2 regions of the Alkalibacterium putridalgicola genome follow, and region 2 is predicted to be linked to the other one. Evidence: riboswitches for the same ligand, from Rfam matches in the RefSeq annotation. Region 2 holds a riboswitch; the other holds the start of a gene.

Region 1 (12,004 bases), 1.2 Mb from region 2:
GATAATGTAACTGAGAAGCTAAGAGATCGGGATATTAACATTTATCGGACAGACACTAATGGAGCAGTCAGATATAGATTCACAGACCAGTATCCATTAGTAATTATAGACAGTTACCTGTTTTCTTTTGAACAGAAAAGAGGACAAAGAGGAGAATGAGATGAAAACCGTATTAAAACAGATCGATAAAATAAAAAAAGGACAGCTGAAGCCTGTTTATGCTGTCATCGGCACTGAAAGAATGCTGATAGAAGAGGTGACGGCTTCTTTGACTGAGACGATCCGGGCCGGTCAGGAAGATGACATGAATATCATGCATTTTGATCTCACCGAGACCAGTATAGACGATGTGATATTTGAAGCCGAAAGTTTTCCTTTTTTCGGCGGGAAGAAACTTATCTTCGTTCATTCAAGCTATATCTTTACCGGAAAGAAAGTCTCAGCGGCTGTTAAACACACGCCGTCACTGGTTGAGAACTACTTGAATGATCCATCGGACTTCTCCATACTCGTTTTTATTGCTCCTTACGATAAGCTGGATAAACGAAAGAAAGTGACTAAAACCCTTTTGAAATCAGCCGAAGTCATCGATGTGACCCCGGCATCTGAAAAAGATACAGCTGACTATTTGAAAAGTTACTGCCAGAGCAGCGGATACAGTATGTCCAGAGAATCTTTTGAGCGGCTGCTGCAGTTGACAGATAGGAATCTGTCAAAAGCTAAAAATGAACTGGATAAGCTGATGGTATATCACATAGAAGACAAAGAAATCAGCATGGAGTCGATCGACAAACTGGTATCGAAATCGCTGGAACAGAATATCTTTGAGCTGAATGAAAGGGTATTGAAGAAAAATGTCAAACAGTCAATAGTACTTTATCAGGATCTTCTCCATCAGAAAGAGGATCCAATAAAAATCCTTGCTTTAATGATCAGTCAGTTCAGATTACTGCTGCAGGTAAAGATTTTACGGAAAAAAGGATACCAGCAGGCTGATATAGCGGGTATACTAAAAATACACCCCTATCGTGTCAAGCTGGCATTGCAGACGGAGAAAAGATTCAAGCAGGAGATCCTGTCACAAGCGCATCGCTATCTGATTACTGCAGACTACGAAATCAAGAGCGGGAAAGTGAACGCAGAGATGCAGATCGAACTCTTTATATGGAAATTTTCCACAATGACGGAATAAACCTGAAATGAGCAAAAGTTTTCATTGAAAATATAAGTCATGTGATGTAAAATGGAGAATGTTGAACTAATCAACTCACATGGTCTAGATAGTGCTGTTTAGTTACAGTAACCATTTAATTCCAACTATATGTTTACTAAATAAGGAGTGTTTTACAATGCCAAATATGGATCAAGCAATCAAACGTCAAAGACAAGACGTGAAAAAAAGAGCAACTAACCAAAGTCAAGTCACATCAATGAGATCAGCTAAGAAAAAATTCTTAACAGCTGTTGATACTGATGCTGACAATGCAAAAGACTTATATGAAGATGCTGTTAAAGCAATCGATAAAGCTTCATCAAAAGGATTAATTCACGAAAACAAAGCTGCCCGTGATAAATCACGTTTAAGCAAAAAATTAGCTAAATAAGTATGAAAAGTATTCTCTAAAGACACTTAGTCTTCGGGAATACTTTTTTTATGATAAACTGATAGCGACTAGTTTATACAAGGAGTGTTAGAATGGCTGAACAGAGCTTTAATTTAAAATCGCTATATAAACCAAGCGGAGACCAGCCTGAAGCGATCAAGCAGCTGGTAAAGGGTATCAAGGATGATCAGAAAGAACAGGTACTTCTTGGCGCCACCGGAACAGGTAAAACGTTTACGATGTCCAATGTCATTCAGCAGGTCAATAAACCAACGCTGGTGATGGCTCATAATAAAACATTGGCGGGACAGCTGTATACAGAGTTCAAGGAATTTTTCCCCGACAATGCAGTGGAATATTTCGTCAGTTATTATGACTACTATCAGCCGGAAGCCTATGTTCCTTCAACGGATACCTTTATTGAAAAAGATGCGAGCATCAATGATGAAATCGACAAGCTGCGGCACTCTGCCACCAGTTCTCTGCTCGAACGACGGGACGTTATCGTCGTTTCTTCAGTGTCCTGTATCTATGGGTTAGTTAATCCGAAAGATTACGAGGAACATGTCCTTTCATTGCGATCAGGGATGGAGATCAGTAGAGAGGACTTATTGCGCCGATTGGTGGACATGCAGTTCGAACGCAATGATATCGATTTTCAGCGTGGTCGGTTCAGAGTGCGCGGGGACATTGTCGAGATATTCCTGGCTTCCAGGGAGAGCGAAGCGATACGTGTCGAGTTTTTCGGTGATGAAATCGACAGGATCAGGGAAGTGGATGTTTTGACAGGTGAAGTCAAAGCGGATCTTGCTCATGCAGCGATTTTCCCTGCGACTCACTTTGTATCAAACGATGAACAGACACGGTCTGCTATTGAATCGATCCAGGCTGAATTAAAGGACAGGCTTGAAGAACTTCATAAAGAGAACAAGCTTCTGGAAGCACAGCGACTCGAACAGCGGACGAATTATGACATTGAAATGATGATGGAAATGGGCTACTGTTCCGGGATAGAAAACTATTCCAGACATCTCGACGGACGGAAGCCGGGAGAATCGCCTTATACACTGCTGGACTTCTTTCCAGAAGACTCGCTTTTCATCATCGATGAATCCCATATGACTATGCCGCAGATACGGGGCATGTATAAAGGGGACAGAGCCCGTAAACAGCAGCTGATCGATCACGGATTCAGATTGCCGAGCGCACTCGATAATCGACCGCTGCGTCTGGAAGAGTTTGAAGAACGAGTACCACAGATCACTTATATTTCAGCTACGCCGGCCGAATACGAAATGAGCCGTTCGAGCCAGGTCGTGGAACAGATCATCCGTCCGACAGGCTTGCTGGATCCGATCGTTGAAGTCAGACCTATCAAGGGACAGATCGATGATATCATCGAAGAAATAAACAAGCGTATCGAGAAGAACGAGCGGGTGTTTATCACGACCCTGACCAAAAAAATGTCAGAAGACTTAACGGATTATCTGAAAGAAGTGGGGATAAAAGTCCAGTATCTGCACAGTGATGTCAAGACGCTGGAGCGGACACAGATCATCCGTGACCTGAGAGTCGGGAAGTTTGATGTGCTGATCGGTATCAACCTGCTGCGAGAAGGGCTGGACGTGCCGGAAGTCTCGCTGGTCACGATTTTGGATGCTGATAAAGAAGGGTTCCTCAGAAGTTCACGTGCGCTGATACAGACCATGGGACGTGCCGCACGTAACGAGAATGGCCGGGTCATCATGTATGCGGATCATATCACTGATTCTATGCGCAATGCGATTGATGAAACAGAAAGGCGCCGTGCCATCCAGGAAGAATATAACGAAAAACACGGCATCACCCCGACGACCATCAAAAAAGAAGTACGGGATCTTATTAAGATCACGACTGCTGTGGATGAAGAGGAAAAAGATCTGTCGGAAGAAACGATCAAAAACTTATCCAGAAGAGAAAGAATGGAACTTATTGAAACGATCGAACTTGAGATGAAAGAGGCAGCTAAGGATCTTAACTTTGAGAAGGCCGCAGATTTAAGAGATGTCGTCATGGAACTGAAAACGAAATATATGAAGTAGAAACTGAACAGACTTCTGTATGTTTACCGGTGAAATCACTTGATTTTTCCTCAGGACTAGTGTACTCTTTAGAGTGTGCATGACGCACAGACCGTTACTTGGTTTGCCGCATCACCAGCGCCTACTCAGTAACAGGATTCACAATATGGAAAGAGGTGGAAAAAAATGGCAATTTCAAAGGAAAGAAAAAATGAAATCATTAATGAATATGCCCGTCACGAAGGAGACACTGGTTCTCCGGAAGTGCAGATCGCAGTTTTAACTGCTGATATTAATGAATTGAATGAACACGCAAAAACACACAAAAAAGATTTTCATTCAATGCGCGGACTAATGAAAAAAATTGGTCACCGTCGTAACCTGTTGGCTTATTTACGTAACAAAGACATCACGCGTTACCGTGAATTGATCCAAAGACTTGGTTTACGTCGTTAATTTATATCTTAAGCAGGGCTGCTTATTCATATAAGTGAAGTCATGTTTAATATTTATGATAAATACAAAGCGGGATTCTATGGAATCTCGCTTTATTTATAATAAAGATCAGGATGCCTGTCATACTACTAACCAAACGTGATGAGTCTGAATCGTCAGAAAAATGACGTTTGTTTAGTAGATACGGCTTCCTGTCAAAATGAAGGAGAGAAATGAATGACTGAAAAAAAAGTTTTCACAACTGAACTCGGTGGACGTAAATTAACTGTTGAGATCGGCCAAATGGCAAAACAGGCTAACGGAGCCGTTCTCGTCCGCTATGAAGACACTGTGGTTTTAACTGCTGCAGTGGCAAGCAAGAAAGCCAGTACCCTGCCATTCTTCCCGCTGATGGTGAATTACGAAGAAAAAATGTATTCTGTCGGAAAGATACCTGGAGGATTCATAAAACGTGAAGGAAGACCATCTGAAAACGCCACATTGACTGCGCGTCTGATCGACAGACCGATCCGTCCAATGTTCGCCGAAGGTTTCCGTAACGAAGTGCAGGTCATGAATACTGTATTGTCTGTCAATCCGGACAATTCTCCTGAAATGACAGCAATGTTCGGTTCATCACTGGCATTATGCGTATCAGATATTCCGTTCAACGGTCCTATTGCCGGCGTTAATGTCGGACGTATCGATGGCGAATTTATCATCAACCCGTCAGAAGAGCAAATGAATGAATCAGATATCCAGCTGACTGTTGCCGGAACAAAAGATGCCATCAACATGGTGGAAAGTGGCGCGGATCAGGTTGCTGAAGAAGACATGCTGGAAGCTTTACTGTTCGGACATGAAGCAATCAAAGAACTTGTTGCTTTCCAGGAAGAAGTCGTAGAAGCGGCAGGAAAAGATAAGATGGATGTCACTTTACTGCTTCCTGACAAGGAATTGAAAAATGAAATCGTCAATGAATATAATGACAAGATGAAAGAAGCGATCCAGACGTTTGACAAGCAGGAACGTGCTGAAAAAACAGAAGCGCTTAAAAATGAAATCGTTGAGAAGTATGAAAGCGAATATATGGATGCACCGGATTATGAAGCTGTCATCAAGGATGTCAAAGCGATCATCAATGGTATGGAAAAAGATGAAGTGCGTCGTCTGATCACTGAAGAAAATACACGTCCAGACGGTCGTAAAGTGGATGAAATCAGACCGCTTGATTCAGAAGTAACGATACTGCCGCGTGTCCATGGTTCAGGTCTGTTTACCAGAGGTCAGACTCAGGCATTATCTGTCGCAACGCTTGCACCGCTGACAGAACATCAGCACATCGACGGATTAAGCAGCGAAGACAGCAAACATTTCATGCATCACTATAACTTCCCGAACTACTCTGTCGGAGAAACAGGTCCAGTCAGAGGACCGGGTCGTCGAGAAATCGGACACGGGGCTTTAGGAGAACGTGCCTTACTGCCGATCATTCCTAACGAAGAAGATTTCCCATATACCATTCGTTTAGTAGCTGAGGTGCTTGAATCAAACGGGTCATCATCTCAGGCAAGTATCTGTGCTGGTACGCTGGCACTGATGGATGCAGGTGTTCCGATCAAAGCACCAGTCGGCGGTATCGCCATGGGACTTGTGATGGAGGGAGACAATTACACTGTCTTGACCGACATTCAGGGACTGGAAGATCACCTGGGGGATATGGACTTTAAAGTAGCCGGTACCCGTCAGGGAATCACTGCCCTGCAGATGGATATCAAAATCGAAGGGATCACGAAAGAGATCCTTGAGGAAGCTTTAGTTCAAGCTAAAAAAGCAAGACTTGAGATCCTGGACAATCTTGAAGCAACGATCGACGCACCGCGTTCTGAGTTGAGTCAGTATGCGCCTAAGATCGAATCGATCAAGATCAAGCCGGCTCAAATCAAAGTGGTCATTGGTAAAGGTGGAGAAACCATCAATGGCATCATCGATGAAACAGGTGTTAAAATCGATATCGATGAAGAAGGCAATGTCTCGATCTACGGTCAAGATGCCGAAGCAATCAAACGTGCCATAACGATCATCGAAGAACTGACAGAAGAAGTCGAAGTCGGTAAAGTGTATTCCGGTACAGTTAAGCGTATCGAAAACTTTGGGGCATTTGTCGAAATTATCAAAGGTACAGATGGCTTGGTCCATGTATCTGAATTGTCAGACAAGTACATCAAAAATGTTTCGGATGTCATTTCTGTCGGTGACAAACTTGATGTTAAAGTAACAGAGATCGATAATCGCGGTCGAGTCAACTTATCACGTAAAGCTGTTCTGGCAGAACAAGAAGAAAAAGAGAATAAATAATTTTCTACAGTAAGCAGAAAAAGCATGTCTCTCATAAAACGGGAGACATGCTTTTTGTTTTTCTGGTTCTTTTACTATAAAGTATTAAATAGAACAAATGGTACAGACAGTACGGGCAAAAAATGATACAAAAGGAGCAGAGAGTGTGGATAAAACGTTCAGTCACAAGTTGAATACAATAAAATGGGTAGGCATACTCACAATGACTATCGATCATATTGGGTATTTTTTACTTCCGAATCTGCTGCTATTACGTATTATCGGCCGCATCGCATTTCCTTGTTTTCTCTACAGTACGATAGAAGGAACGAGACGGACACATTACTATGGAAGCTATATATTTCGATTGATCCTGCTTGGGATCCTGTCCATGCCAATTACTCCAAATACTGTCAATGTGCTCTTCTTACTAGCTTTATTTTCTTTATCGTTGAGATTTAAAAAGTTTACTTTGGTGTTCGCTCTGTTAAGTGTGTTTGCTGAGTACAGTATCTACGGGTTTTTGCTCGGATGGAGCATATACTGGCTGAAAGAACGCAGCTGGCTTCAGGGGACTGGCCTTGCAGCGCTGACACAACTGCTTGTAGGGGCATCGATCCAGCTCTTTTCTCTGTTGTCCCTTCCACTTTTAGTTATGGACAAAGGGTTGAAACTTCCTAAACTGCCGAGATACTTTTTTTATGTTTATTACCCGCTGCACCAGCTGGTTTTGATAGTGATCGCTGCCAGTCTTTAAAAAAATGAAGAAATCCAGCTCAGCAAAGACTGTCTGCTGGTTTTCAAATACTAAACATAGGTGTGTTCTCCACGAATGGAGAGATCAGTAGAGGTGATGACTTCTGTTTTATTTGTATCGTGATAGGTCACGACAAGCCCGCCTGTTGGATCGATCGTTCTGATAGACGCTTTTCTTTTTTGTTCTTTATCTATGATCCAATAATCTTTTCCGATCAGGACAGACTGCTCTCGGCAGATAGATAAGAAAGGTTCAGTATGCTGAGAACCCAGGAAAGCTACATAGAAATTTTCGAAATGTTTTAGAAAACGGGCTACCAGCTTATTGGGATCGATCTCTCCAGCCTTTTCTTCTCTGATCGAGGTTGCCTTACTCTGCAGGTCTTCCGGTATGTCCATTTGATCCACGTTTGTATTGATCCCGATCCCAATAACGATACCTTTAAGAGAACGGCCGGAAAATTCAGTCTCTACTAAGACACCGGCTATTTTTTTGTTGTTCAGAATAATATCGTTCGGCCATTTGATTTTCACATCAGCCCATGCGTCCAGTGCTTTTACAAGTGAGGCAGCTGTCAGCTGGGTAAGCAGTGGAATCCTTTCAAAAGGAATATCCGATTTCAGGACGAGCGATAAGGAAATACTGGCACCCGCAGGAGATGTCCAGTTCCGGCCCAGTCGTCCTTTACCGGCAGTCTGTTCATGTGCCAGGATGATTTCCCCGTTTATCAGATCTGTCAGATTTTCTTTTGCGTAGCTGTTCGTTGAGTCCAGCCTGGCGTGCAGCTGAACAGGTTTACCTATAAAATCAGTCTCCAGCTGCTTTAAAATGGCCGGAACGGAGAGCAGGGGATAAGCTAAATGAATGTCTCTACCTTGTGTGCTGATCGGATAATTTTGCTCCTGCAGCTCAGTAACAGACTTCACTACCCTTTCCTGGCTTGCCATGAGCTCACTGGCCAAGTTCTCAAATGTAAGTATCTGTGGATAGGCTAAGGTCAGTGCATCGATAATATCTTGTTTAAAAGTCATGTCTTGGGGTCTCCTTAATAATAATATCTGTAAAAACAATTACAGGATATTCGGGTCTTGTATATATTCTATCAGAAGTGAAGGGGCATTTGGAGAGCGGAGGATAAGGGAGGCAGAGTTTCACTCACAGATGCTAACGAGATTTATCCGTATTGTAAGTAGTGAAGAACTGAAATAGCCTCGGAGTATGAAAATGACCCTATCTGTGCTATACTTTAAATACGAGTGTGAACGAACGGGCAATACATAGGTGAAAAAAACTATAAATAAAACAAGCTGAAAAAGCTTTTTAGAGGTGGAAAAAATAGTGAGTAATATAAAAATTATTCCTCTTGGAGGAGTAAGAGAAAATGGTAAAAACTTATACGTTGTGGAATCGGGAGAGGATATCTTTGTCCTTGACTGCGGTCTGATTTATCCGGAAGATGAACTTTTCGGTATCGATGCCGTTATTCCTGATTTTAGTTATTTAGAAGAGAATAAAGACAGAATAGCCGGTGTCTTTCTGACACATGGCCACGAAGATGCTATCGGAGCACTGCCTTATTTCCTTGATTTATTTGAAGTACCCGTATTCGGTTCAGAACTGACGATCGAACTGGCTAAATTATTTGTGAATGAATCGAGCCTGACACCCTCATTTGATGACTATCACGTCATTGATGAGAAAACGGAAATCGATTTTAACGGTACGCTGGTCAAATTCTTCCGTACAACACATACTATTCCCGACTCTATGGGGATCGCTGTGCAGACTGAAGAAGGAAACATCGTCTACACCGGTAACTTTAAGTTTGATCAAAGTGCCCAGGATATGTACAGCAGCGATTTGTCTCAAATAGCCGATTTAGGTAAAGAAGGCGTCCTCGCACTGCTGAGTGATTCGGGAGAAGCAGAAAGCCCATATGAAAACGTTTCTGAGAAAAAGGTTCAGGAAGAAGTTCTGGATACATTCCAGAACACTGAAGGCAGGATCATTGTAGCGGCTGTAGCCAGTAACATTCTGCGTATCCAGCAGGTATTGAATGCGGCACATCGCTCCAATCGAAAAGTGTTTATAACCGGAAAGAATCTTGAAGCTATACTTGAAACAGCTATGAAGTTGAATAAACTGACACTGCCGGATGAAGACCTGATCGTACCGGTCGACCAGATCGGTAAATATGATGATGATCGGGTGCTGGTTCTTGAAACGGGAGCTGCAGGTGAACCGATCAAAACCCTCAATCGTATGGCCGCAGGCAGCCACCCTCAAGTCAACATTAAAGAGGGGGATCTGATTTTTATTGCGACAAGTCCTTCTATAGCAATGGAAGTGATGGTTGCAGAAACTGAAAACTTGATCTACCGTGCAGGAGCTACGGTGAAACAGATTTCAGATAATATGAAAGCTTCTGGACATGCCACGCCAAATGATCTGCAGTTAATGATCAACCTGCTGAAACCGACCTATTTCATTCCTATCCAGGGTGAGTATAGAATGCTGGCTGCGCATGCCGATTTAGCTCATGAAACAGGTATTCCTTATCAGAACATCTTCATCTTGAGCAACGGGGACGTCGTAAGCTATTCTAAAAATAAAATGACTCAAAGTGGACAAGTATCTGCAGATAACACACTGATCGATGGTATCGGCATCGGGGATATCGGAAATATCGTCCTGCGTGACAGACGTCTGTTGTCTGAAGACGGGATCTTTGTTGCCGTAGTGACGATCGACCGTAAGAAACAGAAAATCGTCTCAAATCCGCATATTGTTACAAGAGGCTTCGTCTTTGTTAAGGAAAGTCAGGACTTGATAGACGAATCTTCTGACATTGTTAAAGACATCGTGAAGAAGAACCTCAAGCACAATGACTTCGACTGGGGTTCGATCAAACATGATATAAGAGAAGCATTGAATAGTCATTTATGGAAAAAAACAAAGAGACGTCCGATCATTCTTCCTGTTATCATGGAAGTCAATCAGAACAGACGCTTCAACAGATAAATTTAATTAAATAATCATACTGTACTAGGGGAGTCAATGATATTGACTGAGAGTGAACTGAAAGTTTAGACCCTTTGAACCTGTACGTTAATGCGTGCGTAGGAAGAGTACTTGATGTGAGAACTAAAGCTTCTGGGTTTCTAGCTCAGGTAAGCCTGAAATCTCCTCCTAGTTCAGTTATAGACTATGGAGGAGATTTTTTATGCAAAACAGAAAACTGCGTATTTATTTGGAAGGGACATTATTTGCCGCGATAGCGATGGTTTTATCATTTATTCCGACAGGTATCGGATCATCATTCAGTGTCTCTCTAGGAATGATTCCACTGACATTCTATGCGATCAGAAGAGGACTCGTACCGGGCCTGTATGCTGGTTTTCTTTGGGGGCTTCTGCATTTTGTCACTGGTTCAGTATACATGCTGAATATTTATCAGGTCATGATCGAATATACGCTGGCTTATGCCTTTGTTGGACTGGCCGGCTTCTACAGTAAAGACATACTGAAGAATATTTCTTTAAATAATCACAAAACTGTTCAATTTTACATTCTCGTCGCCGTCTTTTTCGGAGCTCTAGGACGCTATTTCTGGCATTTTATCGCCGGCTGGATCTTCTGGGGGGATTATGCTCTCTGGGGAATGAGTGCGGTATTGTTTTCACTCGTTATGAACGGTTTAAGTATGCTGGTGACCGGATTTGTGACTATGATCGTCATGCTGATACTTTATAGAAATTCACCTGTTATCTTTCATCCGAAAAAATAATGAGTCAGATAACCGTCTATATTTCTAGACAGAGAGTGCAGAGCTAATGTAAACTAAAAGAAATGAAGGTTTTTAGAAGGAGTCAAACATGGACATTATTTCTGCACTTTTTTGGATAACTATCCTATTAAATTCAGCCTTAGCCATATTTACCGTTTTTCGTGAAAAAGAAAGAGATATTGCAGCGATATGGGCCTGGCTGCTGGTGATCATCATGCTGCCAGGCTTTGGGTTCGTCATTTACTTGTTTTTAGGGAGGAAAATATCAAAAGAAAAAATATTTGATATTCAATCTCAGGAACGTATCGGAATGGTCCAGTTAGTTGAGTCACAGAAAAAGTTGATAGAAACAGAAAATCTTGATGTCCCTGAATCCAAGTATCAGGACAAGACCTTTGAACTTATCCAGTTATTTCTAAACGGGAATCAGGCAGTTCTGACAAAAGGAAATAAAGTGAAACTGATAAATGACGGCAATGATAAATTTGATCAGATGCTGGAAGATATCAGAAAAGCAAAAGATCATATCCATGTGACCTATTATATATTTCGGGGGGACTCGATAGGAAAGAAACTGCTTAAAGCACTGGAAGACCGTGCAAAGCAAGGTGTTAAAGTAAGGGTACTCTATGATCCTGTGGGTGCAAGAGTACTGGGTAAGCATTTTTTTGATGGTCTGCGTCAATATGGCGGTCAGGCGGAACCTTTTTTTGGCTCCCGCTTTTTTCTTATCAATTTAAGACTGAATTATAGAAACCATAGGAAAATCGTGGTGATTGACGGAAAAATTGCTTATACTGGTGGATTCAATGTCGGAGACGATTATCTTGGTTTGTATGAAGAGATGGGGTACTGGCGTGATACTCATTTAAGGATCGAGGGGAACGGCGTACTTTCTCTCCAGACACGCTTTTTGATGGACTGGAATGCATCGACAAAACAAAAAACGATCGAATATGACGAAAGTTATTTTCCATTTTCTGGATTAAAAGGTGATACAGATTTGCAGATCGTCTCAAGCGGA
Region 2 (12,004 bases):
CGCTTCCATACCTACAAGTATTTTGTCAAAATCTAACTCCTCGTGAAAGCGAAGGATTTTATCTTTAATCATTGTGGCGTCTGACTCACTATTCGCTACTGTCTCTTGCCAAAGAATCGTATTGGTATCATCTTTACGTAAGAGAAAACAAGCATCAAGCTTCGCTTTACTTACGTCTAAACCGACAAATAATTTCATGGAAGGGTTCCCCCTTTCGTTATAAATTTGGAAGGTAAGCTTGGTCACTCCGGGCTATCCCTGTAACACAATGCGTGCCTTAACCTCGCGCATAAGTATTTAACTCGTTTCTTGTGTAGCTGCCAAAACCGAAGGTTTCCTAAGACCAACGGACACAAGAACCAAGCCATACAGCTTACGAGTAAATAGTCTCAACATTGTGACGGGAAGCATGCTTAATGAGTAGTCGAACTACAAGGAGGGGAAAGCTTCATCCCATTTAGAACCATCTTCCATCTAGTTCTATTTTACACAGAAACAGCACGGAATGACCAAGCGATAACCAAGATATTTAATTATCAAAGAACTAAAGTGAATGGAACATCAAAAGCGACTTTTTGAAATTTTTCTCCCCCATGGGGGAGAAAGCTCCATTCTTTCAAACAGTTAATCCATCAACTAAGTTAAGAACAATTCTTAACTACAAACTTATTATACGAGGAGGTTATATCATGAAAAAAGATAAAGATTATTTGATAGCCCATTTAGATGAATTAAACGAGGAAGAATTTGATATGATTTATAATGAGTTAGATATCTATGATCGTGATGAAGTAGACGATGCTATCCGAGAATTTGCTGATCAAGCTATCGGAGATGAGCATTGGGATTCTGATAATTAAAATTTGAGGATAAGTAAAGTACAATACAGCCATAATAACTTGGATTGACTAAAATAGAGTGAATAAGATGGAATTTATCTTATTCACTCTATTTTATACCGTTTCATAACTTAAGGAGAGTGTAAAATATTTTGTGTAAATAGAAAAAAGGAAGTCCCTTCTGTAGAATAGAGTTACCACACTAAATTCACAGAAAAGAGGACTTCCCTATGAACAATCTTACTACAGATATCTTACAGACTCTAGCTACAAAAGGTGATTTGAACGAATTATTCCGTTCGCACTTGGAATTAGCCGTAAATACGCTCCTGAGAACAGAGCTGACTGCCTTTTTGGATTACGAAAAGTATGATCGGATTGGTTTTCATTCAGGGAACTCACGCAATGGGTCCTATGACCGTACGGTCAAGACAGAATACGGCGAACTTCATCTACAGATTCCGCGCGACCGCAACGGTGAATTTAAACAACAGACTCTTCCTGCATATAAGCGAACCAATGGCACGTTAGAAGAAACCGTCATTCATCTTTTTCAAAAAGGTATTACCATGTCTGAAATTGCTGATTTAATTGAGAAAATGTACGGTCATCACTATACACCACAAACGATGTCCAATATGACTAAAGTCTTTACTGAAGAAGTATCAGCGTTCAAAAAGCGTAAACTAAACAGTCATTATGCAGTCATTTATCTGGACGCTACCTATATCCCTTTGAAGCGGAAAACCGTTGAGAAAGAAGCCATACACATTGCGGCGGGAATTCGACCAGATGGTGCCAAAGAAGTCCTAGGATACATTATTGCCCCTAATGAATCGACCGTCACATGGAAAGAGATATTGGAAGATTTATCCGACCGTGGTGTCAATGATGTTCTTCTTTTCGTGACCGACGGTCTCAAGGGTATTAAAGATACGATTCATCACGTTTTTCCTCAAGCAGCTTACCAACACTGTTGTGTCCATGTTTCTCGCAACATTTCTAGTAAAGTACGCGTCGCTGATCGCAAGGAAATATGTGAAGACTTTAAGACGATTTATCAAGCAGATTCACGAGAGACGGCCCTTGAAGCTCGCCTTGCTTTCTCAGAAAAATGGCGCAGTAGCTACTCTAAACTTGCCAAGTCTATTCTAGAAAATGATAACTTACTTACATTTTACGATTTTCCTTTATCAATCCGTAGGAGCTTGTATTCCACTAATTTGATTGAATCCTTTAATAAACAAATTAAAAAGTATAGTCGACGTAAAGAGCAATTTCAGAATGAAGAATCTATGGATCGCTATTTGGTTTCCCGTTTTGATACGTACAATCAGAAGTTTTTGACACGGATTCACCGCGGCTTCCAACAAGCTGAAGCGGAGCTAGAAAAAATGTTTGAAAGATTAACAAATTAATAAATCTATTTTATAGAAGGAGCACTTCATTTACACATAATTATTGACACTCCCTGGTGAGAGAGTAACCAATCATATGTGGGTGACCGAAGACGAACTGGAAGCTCCGCAAGAGTAAAGGTACAACTAGCATTATCTAATAGGTCATGAAATAAAATTAATAACGACGTCAACAGACAGATTAGAATCTGACTTTTGGCGTCTTTTTTATTGTTGAAAAAATATTTCCATAGTGAAAATCCATAAAATATACATAATTGAACAGTATGCTTGTAATAGAAAGATAAGATAAAAAAAGGAGAGCGATCTTAAATGAATTTAGTTAGTGGACTTTTATCAGGCGTTTTAGCAGTTACCGGTGGATTAGGAATATCTCTGTTTTCAGAAGAAGATACGACAAATCAAGAGGCGGTTATTCAGGAACAAGTAATGGATGTTGACCAAATGCGAGATTTAATGGATACAGATGAATTTGAAGATATGGAACTGCGTATGGAAGATGGCATTATAAATTTTGGACAAATGAAGTCACATATGAATGAAATGCACCCGGAACTTAATACTCAGCAGCTTAGAGAGCTATATAAAAATATGCATGGGACTGGCGGCTCTTCTCAAAGCACTAATTTCACTGGAATGGGCATGCATCAGTAAACCATAGTAGTGCAGCTGGATCTGGAGAATGGCTTAAAGTATCCAACGCCTTTAAATAGCGGAAAACAATGCTTCGTATTTAGTAAGGCAATAAAAGAATAATGAGGATGTAAAAAGGTCACAGGAATTTCCCTGTGACCTTTTTTGCGCTTATATAACTGAATCAGCTTGTAAAGTTATCAAAGTACCCTTGGATATGAATGATCGGGGTTCCTTTGTCGCCGCTGCCTGAAGTCAGGTCCGATAATGAACCGATGAGGTCAGTCAAGCGTCTAGGGGTGGTTCCTTGTGCTTCCATTTCGCCGATCAGATCAGCCTGTTTGTTGGTGATGTGATCCGTGATCGCACTATGAAGCTCATCCCCGCTCAAATCGGAAAAGTTATTGTCAGCCAGATACTTCAGTTTCACTTCGTTCGGGGTACCTTCCAGGCCTTTTGTGTAAGCGGGAGAGACCACAGGATCAGCAAGTTCCCAGATCTGGCCGACGGGATCTTTAAATGCGCCGTCGCCGTAGATCATGACTTCGACCATTTTACCTGTCTCGTCTTTCAAGCGTTTCTGGATAGCCTCGACTAAAGGCTGGCCGTTATCGGGAAAGAGTTTCACGGTATCTTCTGTTGCTTTGTTTGAACCGAGCAGACCGTATTCTGAGTTGAACCCGCTGCCGTTCATGGATTCTGACAAAACATCGTCCAGTCCAAAGACCTTTTCTCCACCGGCGGCTTTGACTAAGCGTTTGGTACGGAAACGGCTGTGAATATCGCAGGCCAGTACATTCTTTGTATAGTCCACGATCGTTTTGGCATCGTTGGAAAAGATGACTTCACAGTTGGCTCCTTCCGCTTCGATCAGTGATTTATAATAGTCGATATAGTCGACACCGGTAAAGGGATGCTTTTTGAAACCGAAATGGCTGCGGAATTCGTCTTCTGTCAGGACATCTGCCAGCGGATTGATACCAGCGGCATCCAGTTCATCTAAAGACACTAAATGATTCCCGACTTCATCGGAAGGATAGCTCAGCATAAGAACGACTTTGCCGACACCGCGGGCAATGCCCTTCAAGATGTTGGAGAAACGGTTACGACTGAGAATCGGGAAGACGACACCGACAGTTTCGCCATCATACTTGTGGCCGATATCCGTAGCGATATCATCAAGGGTCGCATAATTTCCCTGCGCACGAGCCACGATGGATTCAGTCATCGTGATGATGTCACGGTCCATAAAGCTATATCCTTCTGCCTTTGCCGCATTCAACACAGTCTCCACAACGATGTTTTCCATATTGTCGCCTTCTTTAATGATGGGACTACGCAGTCCACGCACAACAGTACCTAAAGCTCTTTCCAAAATAATCTCTCCCGTTGTTAATATTTTTAAGGGGCATAGACACGCTAAAACCCTTATACAGTATACACGTTAGTATGAAGGAATTAAACAGCTAAATACAAAGATAACGAATTCTCACGTATAGATGTACAGGTATTGTACGACTTTGAACCAGAATCATGTGCTATACTGAAAAAAAGAGCGAGAGGAGCGGGTGGATTCATGAAAATACTTGCAGCAATCGATTCCTTCAAGGGGTCGATGACCAGTGAAACAGCCAATCAGTGTGTGAAAGACGCGCTGCCGGATCATCAGGTGACGAGCTTTCCCATTGCTGACGGCGGAGAAGGGACGGTGGATGCCTTTGTCAGTGTTATGGACGGAGAAGTCATTACTGAAACCATAACCGGTGTGAACGGTACGGCTTATTCTGGCCGCTGGGGCTGGATACAAAAGGACAAGACAGCTGTTATAGAGGTTGCTGAAGGGGCTGGACTGATCCAGGCAGACAAGGAGAGCCTCCATCCGAGAAACCATACAAGTTACGGCGTCGGCGAACAGATCGTGCAAGCGCTTGATTATGGCGCAGAGACGATCATTTTAGGATTAGGTGGCAGTGCAACAGTCGATGGTGGTCTGGGCCTCCTGCAGGCGCTGGGCGTCGTATTCAAGGATGCTGAGGGTGAAGAGCTATTTAGGCTGCCTGTGGAATTAAACAACGTCCGGGCTATCGATATGGACGGGTTGGATAAGCGGGTCCAGGATGTGAACTGGCTGATCGCTTCGGATGTGACCAACCCGCTGCTTGGAGAAAAGGGAGCCGTTTATGTTTTCGGTGAACAGAAAGGCTTTAGTTCAGATGAGCTTCCAGAGTATGACAAAGCGATGGTGCGGTATGCCGATATCGTCTCAAAGGTGACGGGTAAAGATGAACGGGAGACGGAAGGGGCAGGAGCGGCCGGCGGAATAGGGTTTGCTGTCTTGTCCTTCTTCCCCTGTGAATTCCAGAGCGGGCTGTCTCTGTTAGCTGAAAAAGGAGACCTTGAAATTCTGATCAAAGAGGTGGATCTGGTCATTACCGGCGAAGGGAAGTTTGATAACCAGTCACTTGGCGGGAAAGTCCCCGTCGGAATCAGCCGCCTGGCTAAGCAGTTTGCAGTGCCGGTCCTTTTATTTGCTGGGAAGATAGACAGTGAACGGACCAAGATTGAAGAAGAGAACATCCATGCTTTGATCCCCATCGTAGATGCACCGATGACTTTGGAGGAAGCGATGGAAAAGGGCCCGGTGCTGCTCGAAAAAGCGGTGAGACTGAGCATTGACTTGATGGGAGTTGGAGGCAGTCTATCAGGTGAATTTTTCGGAAAGTAAATGCGTTATAATCCACTTCAAACGGTTAAACTGTTATCATTAAAGTACGACGTCACACAATAACGGCTTATTAAAGGAGTCCGGGTCATGAGAGAATGGATCACGCAATACGCAGAAGCATATCCTTTGATATCGAATATCATCATATTTATTTTAATCGTTGCTCTGGTCCTTATTATTAGACGGTTTACGCTGAATAGACTGTATAAGCGGTTCAAGGGCTCAGATAAATGGTATGTCACTAGAAAAATCGGCAGGTGGGTGACCAACTTCCTATTGGGACTCTCCTTTATCTATATATTCGGAAGCGATTTGACCGGTTTTACAACAGCTATCGGGCTTGCGGGTGCGGGGGTCACCTATGCACTAAGGGAAGTCATCGTCAGTTTTGCAGGCTGGTTCGCGATCATGTTCGGAGACTTTTTTAAAACCGGTGACCGCATACTTCTGGGAGGAACAAGAGGGGATGTCGTTGACATCGGTCTGCTCCGTACAACACTGATGGAATTAGGCGAGTGGGTCGATGGGGATCAGTATTCTGGCCGTACGGTACGTGTTGCCAACAGTTATATCTTTACGTCTCCCGTCTATAATTACTCTTCTGAATTCGAGTTTATATGGGACGAAATCCATATCCCGCTGCATTTCGGCTCGGATATTATATTAGCCAAAGAAATCGTCATGGGGATCGCCGTGGATACGATAGGAACTTACAATGCTCGTGCTGAAGCGGAGTGGACTGAAATGAAAAGGCGGTACCGGATAGAAAGTGCCTCATTAAAACCGCAAATCTACATTTCTTTTGATGATAACTGGATAACTTTAAGTTTAAGATATGTGGTCAACACAAGAGAGCGTCGGGTAATCAGAGACCGTATGTTTACGAAAATTCTTGAACAATTTAAAGACGTTGCGGACAAAATTGAATTAGCCTCGGAAACATTTGAGATCGTGCATGAGAAAAATAGGGAGTGGAACAGATATGAGAGGGATGAATGATCAGACGTATACGCCTGATCACTCATCTTGAACAGGGTGTATAAGAAGGACTGAAAGCAGCTAAGTTCTGCCTAAGGGACAAAACATACTCTGACATTTAAAAGTTTGTGTTGCGTTTATACGTTTCACTTGTTATAGTCTTCATGTACCAAAAAAATTAAATACGAATGATCCTGGGAGTCTTTTCAAGAAGGCTGAGAGTGATGTATATCAGACCAGTAACCTGATCAGCGTAATGGCTGCGTAGGGAGATCTATATATTGATGGCTCTTTCCTATGGATTTTTTTCGTTAGGAGGAGTTTTTTTCATGTCAAAAAACTATGTCAACTACGGAAAATGTTCTGCTGGAAAGCCTGGTTCCACTATGGGAATTACAGGCGCGCGATTCAATCTGTCACCGATGAGTGATGATTTTGTCGCGATTATTCTAGATGCAATAAAGCAAGTCGATTTATCGAAAGTATGGGCGGAAACGGACCATATCTCAACGGTTTATCGCGGAAAAGAAGAAGCGGTGTTCGATGCACTGAAAGCCGCGTATGTATATGCTCACAGAGAAGGCGTGCACATGACGCTGGAAGCAACGGTTTCCAAAGGGTGCCCTGGTGACAGCGACAGCGATTATACGCTCGCACTCGAAAATCCGCGAGTAAATAAAGAACAAACGCAGGACATCGATTTTCCAGTCATTGGGAAATTTGCCCTTTATCCGATGGGCTCAGACAACTACATGGGCACGATCGAAAAGGTCGTCAACGAAGGGATCGACCGCGGTGTCGTGACAGGCTCCGGCCACTACGGGACCAACTTGGGCGGAAGCGTTCAGGACGTCTTTGACTACCTGGAATACGTCTCGAACACTGTCGGCAAGGAAGTCAGTCACTATGTCAGCCAGTTCACTCTTCTCTGCAACGTACCGGAAGGAGAAGTCAAATGAATAAAAACAAACTGACCTTGCGTGACTATTTGCTGATGGCCCTGATTTCTGTATTGTTCGGGATCATCTATCTTCTGGCTGTCTATGCCGGCACCGCTTTGACGACAGTACTGACGCCTATGGGCTTAGGGATACTGGGTTATGAACCGTTTTACGGCATCTGGTTCATGGCGGCGATCATCACGACCTATCTCATCCGGAAACCTGTCGTCGGGATCGTGACCGAAGTGATCGCGGCATTGATCGAAGTCCTTTTAGGCAACATGTTCGGTGTCATGGTCTTGGTCTCTGCCTTTATCCAGGGTGTGGGTGTGGAGCTGCCGTTCACCTTTACCAAATATGAAAAGTATTCTTATCGAATCACCATGCTTTCTGCGTTTTCTGCCACATTGCTGTCCTTTCTCTGGACTGGTTTCAGAAGCAACTACCTGGCCATGGACTGGCGGATCGTTGCGGCGATATTCGTGGTGCGTCTGTTGAGTTCGTTATTCTTCACAGGCTATCTGTCCAAGCTCATCTGCGACAAACTGGATGAAGCGGGCATTTTGAATCAGAACCTTGATACTGGTGAGGTCAATGAGTAAGCCGACCTTATCTGTTCAAGACTTGTCCTTTCAGATCGGCGGAAAAAAGCGTCTGGATTCGGTCAGTTTTGACCTGTTTCCTGGTGAAATCATCCTGCTCTGCGGAGGTAGCGGCAGCGGGAAAAGTACCCTGGCTAATGTTATTAACGGCTACTTTCCGGAAAATGGCGGGAAGCAGATCGTTTCGCATATCAAGATCAATGATGAAGACGTCCATCACCAGTCGGTCGTTGAACGGTCAACGTCTGTCCGGACGATTTTCCAGCATGCCCGCTTGTCTTTCAGTATGAAGACCCTGCGCGAAGAGATGGTCTTCTGTCTGGAAAACAGCCGTGTCGATGCAAAAGAAATGGATGCTATCATCGAAGCAAAAGCCGGACACTTCAATCTGACCTATCTGCTGGACCGGTCCTTTGATGATCTGTCAGGCGGTGAGCTGCAGCGTGCGGCCTTTGTCTGTGCGGACCTGGTGGATGTTCCTTTATACATCATGGATGAACCGTTCGCAAATGTGGATGAAGACACGATGCAGGACTATATCCGCTATATGAAAGAACTGACGGATAAAGGGAAAGCGATCATCATCATCGATCACCATATAAAAAGGTGGGACTGGGTCGACCGCTGGCTCATGCTCGACGACAAGCAGCAGCTTCACGACCTGTCGCTGATCGGTTCAGAAGAACAGAAAAACAGACTTCTGACTGAGGCGGGACTCCTTGTGGAAGAAATGTCCATGCCAGAAAGAAACAAAGCGTCTGAAGAAATCCTTCTGGAGCTGGACAAGGTATCGATATACCACGAAAAAACAGTAAGGAAATCTTTTTTCAGAAAAGAGAAACAGCGCAATACCCTGATCGAAGAAGCACAGCTCAACTTGAACAAAGGCTCACTGACAGCCCTGGTTGGACCGAGCGGTATAGGGAAGACATCGCTTTTTAAAGCCATTTTAAATGTGTCACCTTATACCGGAGAGATCCTCCTTAACGGGCAGAGTGTGAAGACACAGAAGCCGAAAAAGCTTTATGCCAGGATCGGGCTGGTGTTCCAGGATCCGTCCCTGCAGTTCGTCAAAACCAACGTAGTGGATGAATTGGCATTGAGTCTCACGTCCTGGGAACTGGCTCAAGAAGAAGAAGCGAAAAGCCAGGCAGAAGACATCCTGAATCAGCACCACTTCGAGGATAAAGCGGGGCAGTCGCCCTGGCTGTTGAGTCAGGGACAGCAGCGCCGCCTGGCCGTTCTATGCATGACTGTCGGAGAGCAGGATTTACTTTTGATCGACGAACCGACCTATGGCCAGGATGCCAGAAACGGGAAGAAGATCATGGACACACTGCATGAACTCTGCGAGAAAGGCGTCACGTGTCTGTTTACCAGCCATGACCGCGAGCTGGTGGATGCCTATGCCAGCCAGATCTATGAAATCAAAGAGAAGAAAGTGAGGCGGGTAAGGTGATCGATGCGATCAATCCGACAGTAAAAACCATTGGGATACTTGCCGCCTCGATCCTGCTGGGCCTGACATTCAGGTGGGAAATCAATCTCATCGTTGCCCTGCTTTGCGCCTTCTTTCTATTGACGTCCAGCCGAACAGATCCGGCAACGCTGCTTAAAGCCCTGCTGCCGATTGCGCTGATTTCGCTCAGCTATTTCTTCACCGGCTGGCTATTCAGTTCAGAACAGGCGCAGTTCGCGGCCTCAAACAGTGCAGCAGTGTCAGGAGGCGGCCGGGATGTGGTCAACGGTCTGACTCTCGGGACACGTATCCTGTCCTTTGCCATGCTTGGGATCAGTTACAGTCTGACCACAGATGCCAGGGAACTGGTCGCCAGTTTTATCCAGCAGGCTAAGATGCCGATGAAAATGGGCTATGCCGTGTTGTCAGCGATCAATCTGACTTCGCTGATCCAGAGAGAACACGAGAACTCCAAACTGGCTCTTCAAGTACGGAACATACCGGTCAAGCCATTTGATACCAAACCGCTGTTCACGATGCTGATCCGCATGATCCGCTGGTCTGAAAGGCTGTCTCTGGCCATGGAGTCCAAAGGCTTCAGTGAAGACCGTGTGATGCAGCGTCAGATGACCGTCAAAGCTAAAGACATCCTCTTTGCGGTCGGCCTGCCTGCCATGATTGTGGCTTTGGGATTCGTTTTTGTATAGACAAATCAAAAGGAACATCTTCTGGAATTTTCCGGAGGGTGTTCCTTTATGTGAATATGTAAAGCGAGTTCTTACAGCTTTCTGGGTAGTGGGTCGTTCACAGGTTCACTCTGACTCACCAGATGCTTATTGATGCTTTCCAGTAAAAAGACGACCCTGAATAAAATACCGGACAGAATGCCAATGCCTATTACTATGCCGAAGTCTCCTATGAAAAATAAAACATAAGTAAGTAAAACTGAAATGAAAATAGACAGTATCAGGTACAAACTGATTCCTCCTTTTTTAATGTTATATGAAATATATACATAAAGTATAACATTAATACAAGGGTGCTAAAGGATTTAAAATAGGTGGATCACAAAAAGTCGTTCGTCATCGGGAATGATCCTTTGACAACGAACGACTAGAAGTTGAATACAGTTTTATTTTGAATCTGAATAGGCCTTCTCGTTTTCGACGAATTCTTCCACCGTTAAGCCAAGCTTCAAATCGTTGTAGTAGTGGCCGTTCATATAAATAGAACGCCTGACGCTTCCTTCAACAACGAAGCCGACATTTTCATGCATTTTCTGGGAAGCGAGGTTTCCTTCGATGCAGCCCGAATTGCATTTCTGAAGTCTTTGTTCGAAAAATGCGTACCGCAGGACAATACGAATGGCTTCTTGGGCATACCCGTTGTTTCTGAAAGGCCGGTAGATGCGGATCCCGAAACTGAATGTCCCGTTCTTCATATCGATCGAATTGAGATAGATAGCTCCGACATGCTCGCCCTTTAGATTATCGATGGCAAACATAATACCCTTCTCAAAGTCTTTATAGTCGATCCATTCAGCGACGTCGGCTTTATCCATTTCGAGACTTTTGGGTGCCTCGACACCCCAGTTCATCAGTCTGAAACCGTTACTGTCACGCGTTTCTTCGTTTCTTAACAGGGCGTCCGATTCTTTCATCGCCCGCAGCTGTACGCGGTCGCCTTTCCAGAAATCAAAATCCATATCTTTGAAAATGAAATACCTTGAACACCATTCGTTCGACATTTTTTATACCCCTTTCTCGAGCGATTAAATAGTTGAAGAAGAAAAGCAGCACTATATATGAAATACACTGTACGATCATTCTACCACACTTATAGAAAATAGAAGTCATATAAGGCTGATATATAAGGGTGAAAAGACATTTAAGAAACGGCGTACAGGGCAATAAATCAGGAGAGTAGAAAAAAGATTTTTTAAAAATAACGGTTGACTTTTCACCGCATTCGCGGTAAGCTATTAGACGGTATTGTTTGCCGCCACTACAGGCCTCGGAAACTTGTTATTGGAACAAACAACGAAGACTTTCTCATATACTTTTTTTAACGGTACTAAAAAAGATAGGGAAAGCAACAATTAGTGAATTTGAAACTTGAAAAAGAAAATTTGGAGGTTAAGATCGTGCGTACAACATTTATGGCTAACGAAAGCAACATCGAACGTAAATGGTATGTCGTCGACGCTGCAGATATTCCTTTGGGACGTCTGTCAACTGTCGTAGCATCTATTTTACGCGGTAAAAACAAACCTACGTATACACCACACGTTGACACGGGTGACCATGTGATCGTAGTAAACGCATCAGAAGTTAAATTAACAGGTAAAAAAGCAAGCGACAAGATTTATTCTCGTCACTCAGGACACCCAGGTGGCTTGAAACAGGTATC

What was found. A riboswitch is a leader RNA that binds a small molecule or an ion and turns the genes downstream of it on or off. The one in region 2 is predicted to bind thiamine pyrophosphate.
Region 1: it holds a riboswitch for thiamine pyrophosphate, as region 2 does, so the genes downstream of both, thiT (energy-coupled thiamine transporter ThiT) here and AB4027_RS01530 (YkoF family thiamine/hydroxymethylpyrimidine-binding protein) in region 2, are expected to answer to the same signal.

The regions. Positions count from the first base shown of each region.
Region 1 covers NZ_CP162615.1:1,622,427-1,634,430, reverse strand. Annotated here, with positions in the region: gene AB4027_RS07700 (DNA internalization-related competence protein ComEC/Rec2) at 1-159, shown strand, start outside; gene holA (DNA polymerase III subunit delta) at 161-1,192, shown strand; gene rpsT (30S ribosomal protein S20) at 1,350-1,604, shown strand; gene uvrB (excinuclease ABC subunit UvrB) at 1,697-3,685, shown strand; gene rpsO (30S ribosomal protein S15) at 3,851-4,120, shown strand; gene pnp (polyribonucleotide nucleotidyltransferase) at 4,337-6,457, shown strand; gene AB4027_RS07670 (TraX family protein) at 6,603-7,193, shown strand; gene AB4027_RS07665 (biotin--[acetyl-CoA-carboxylase] ligase) at 7,244-8,224, opposite strand; gene AB4027_RS07660 (ribonuclease J) at 8,532-10,214, shown strand; TPP riboswitch at 10,231-10,337, shown strand; gene thiT (energy-coupled thiamine transporter ThiT) at 10,417-10,980, shown strand; gene cls (cardiolipin synthase) at 11,069-12,004, shown strand, end outside.
Region 2 covers NZ_CP162615.1:278,075-290,078, forward strand. Annotated here, with positions in the region: gene AB4027_RS01495 (IS110 family transposase) at 1-198, opposite strand, end outside; gene AB4027_RS01500 (hypothetical protein) at 690-860, shown strand; gene AB4027_RS01505 (IS256 family transposase) at 1,070-2,257, shown strand; gene AB4027_RS01510 (hypothetical protein) at 2,570-2,911, shown strand; gene AB4027_RS01515 (coenzyme F420-0:L-glutamate ligase) at 3,075-4,265, opposite strand; gene AB4027_RS01520 (glycerate kinase) at 4,467-5,615, shown strand; gene AB4027_RS01525 (mechanosensitive ion channel family protein) at 5,703-6,614, shown strand; TPP riboswitch at 6,778-6,881, shown strand; gene AB4027_RS01530 (YkoF family thiamine/hydroxymethylpyrimidine-binding protein) at 6,923-7,552, shown strand; gene AB4027_RS01535 (ECF transporter S component) at 7,549-8,136, shown strand; gene AB4027_RS01540 (ABC transporter ATP-binding protein) at 8,129-9,595, shown strand; gene AB4027_RS01545 (energy-coupling factor transporter transmembrane protein EcfT) at 9,592-10,302, shown strand; gene AB4027_RS01550 (hypothetical protein) at 10,374-10,571, opposite strand; gene AB4027_RS01555 (GNAT family N-acetyltransferase) at 10,728-11,342, opposite strand; gene rplM (50S ribosomal protein L13) at 11,739-12,004, shown strand, end outside.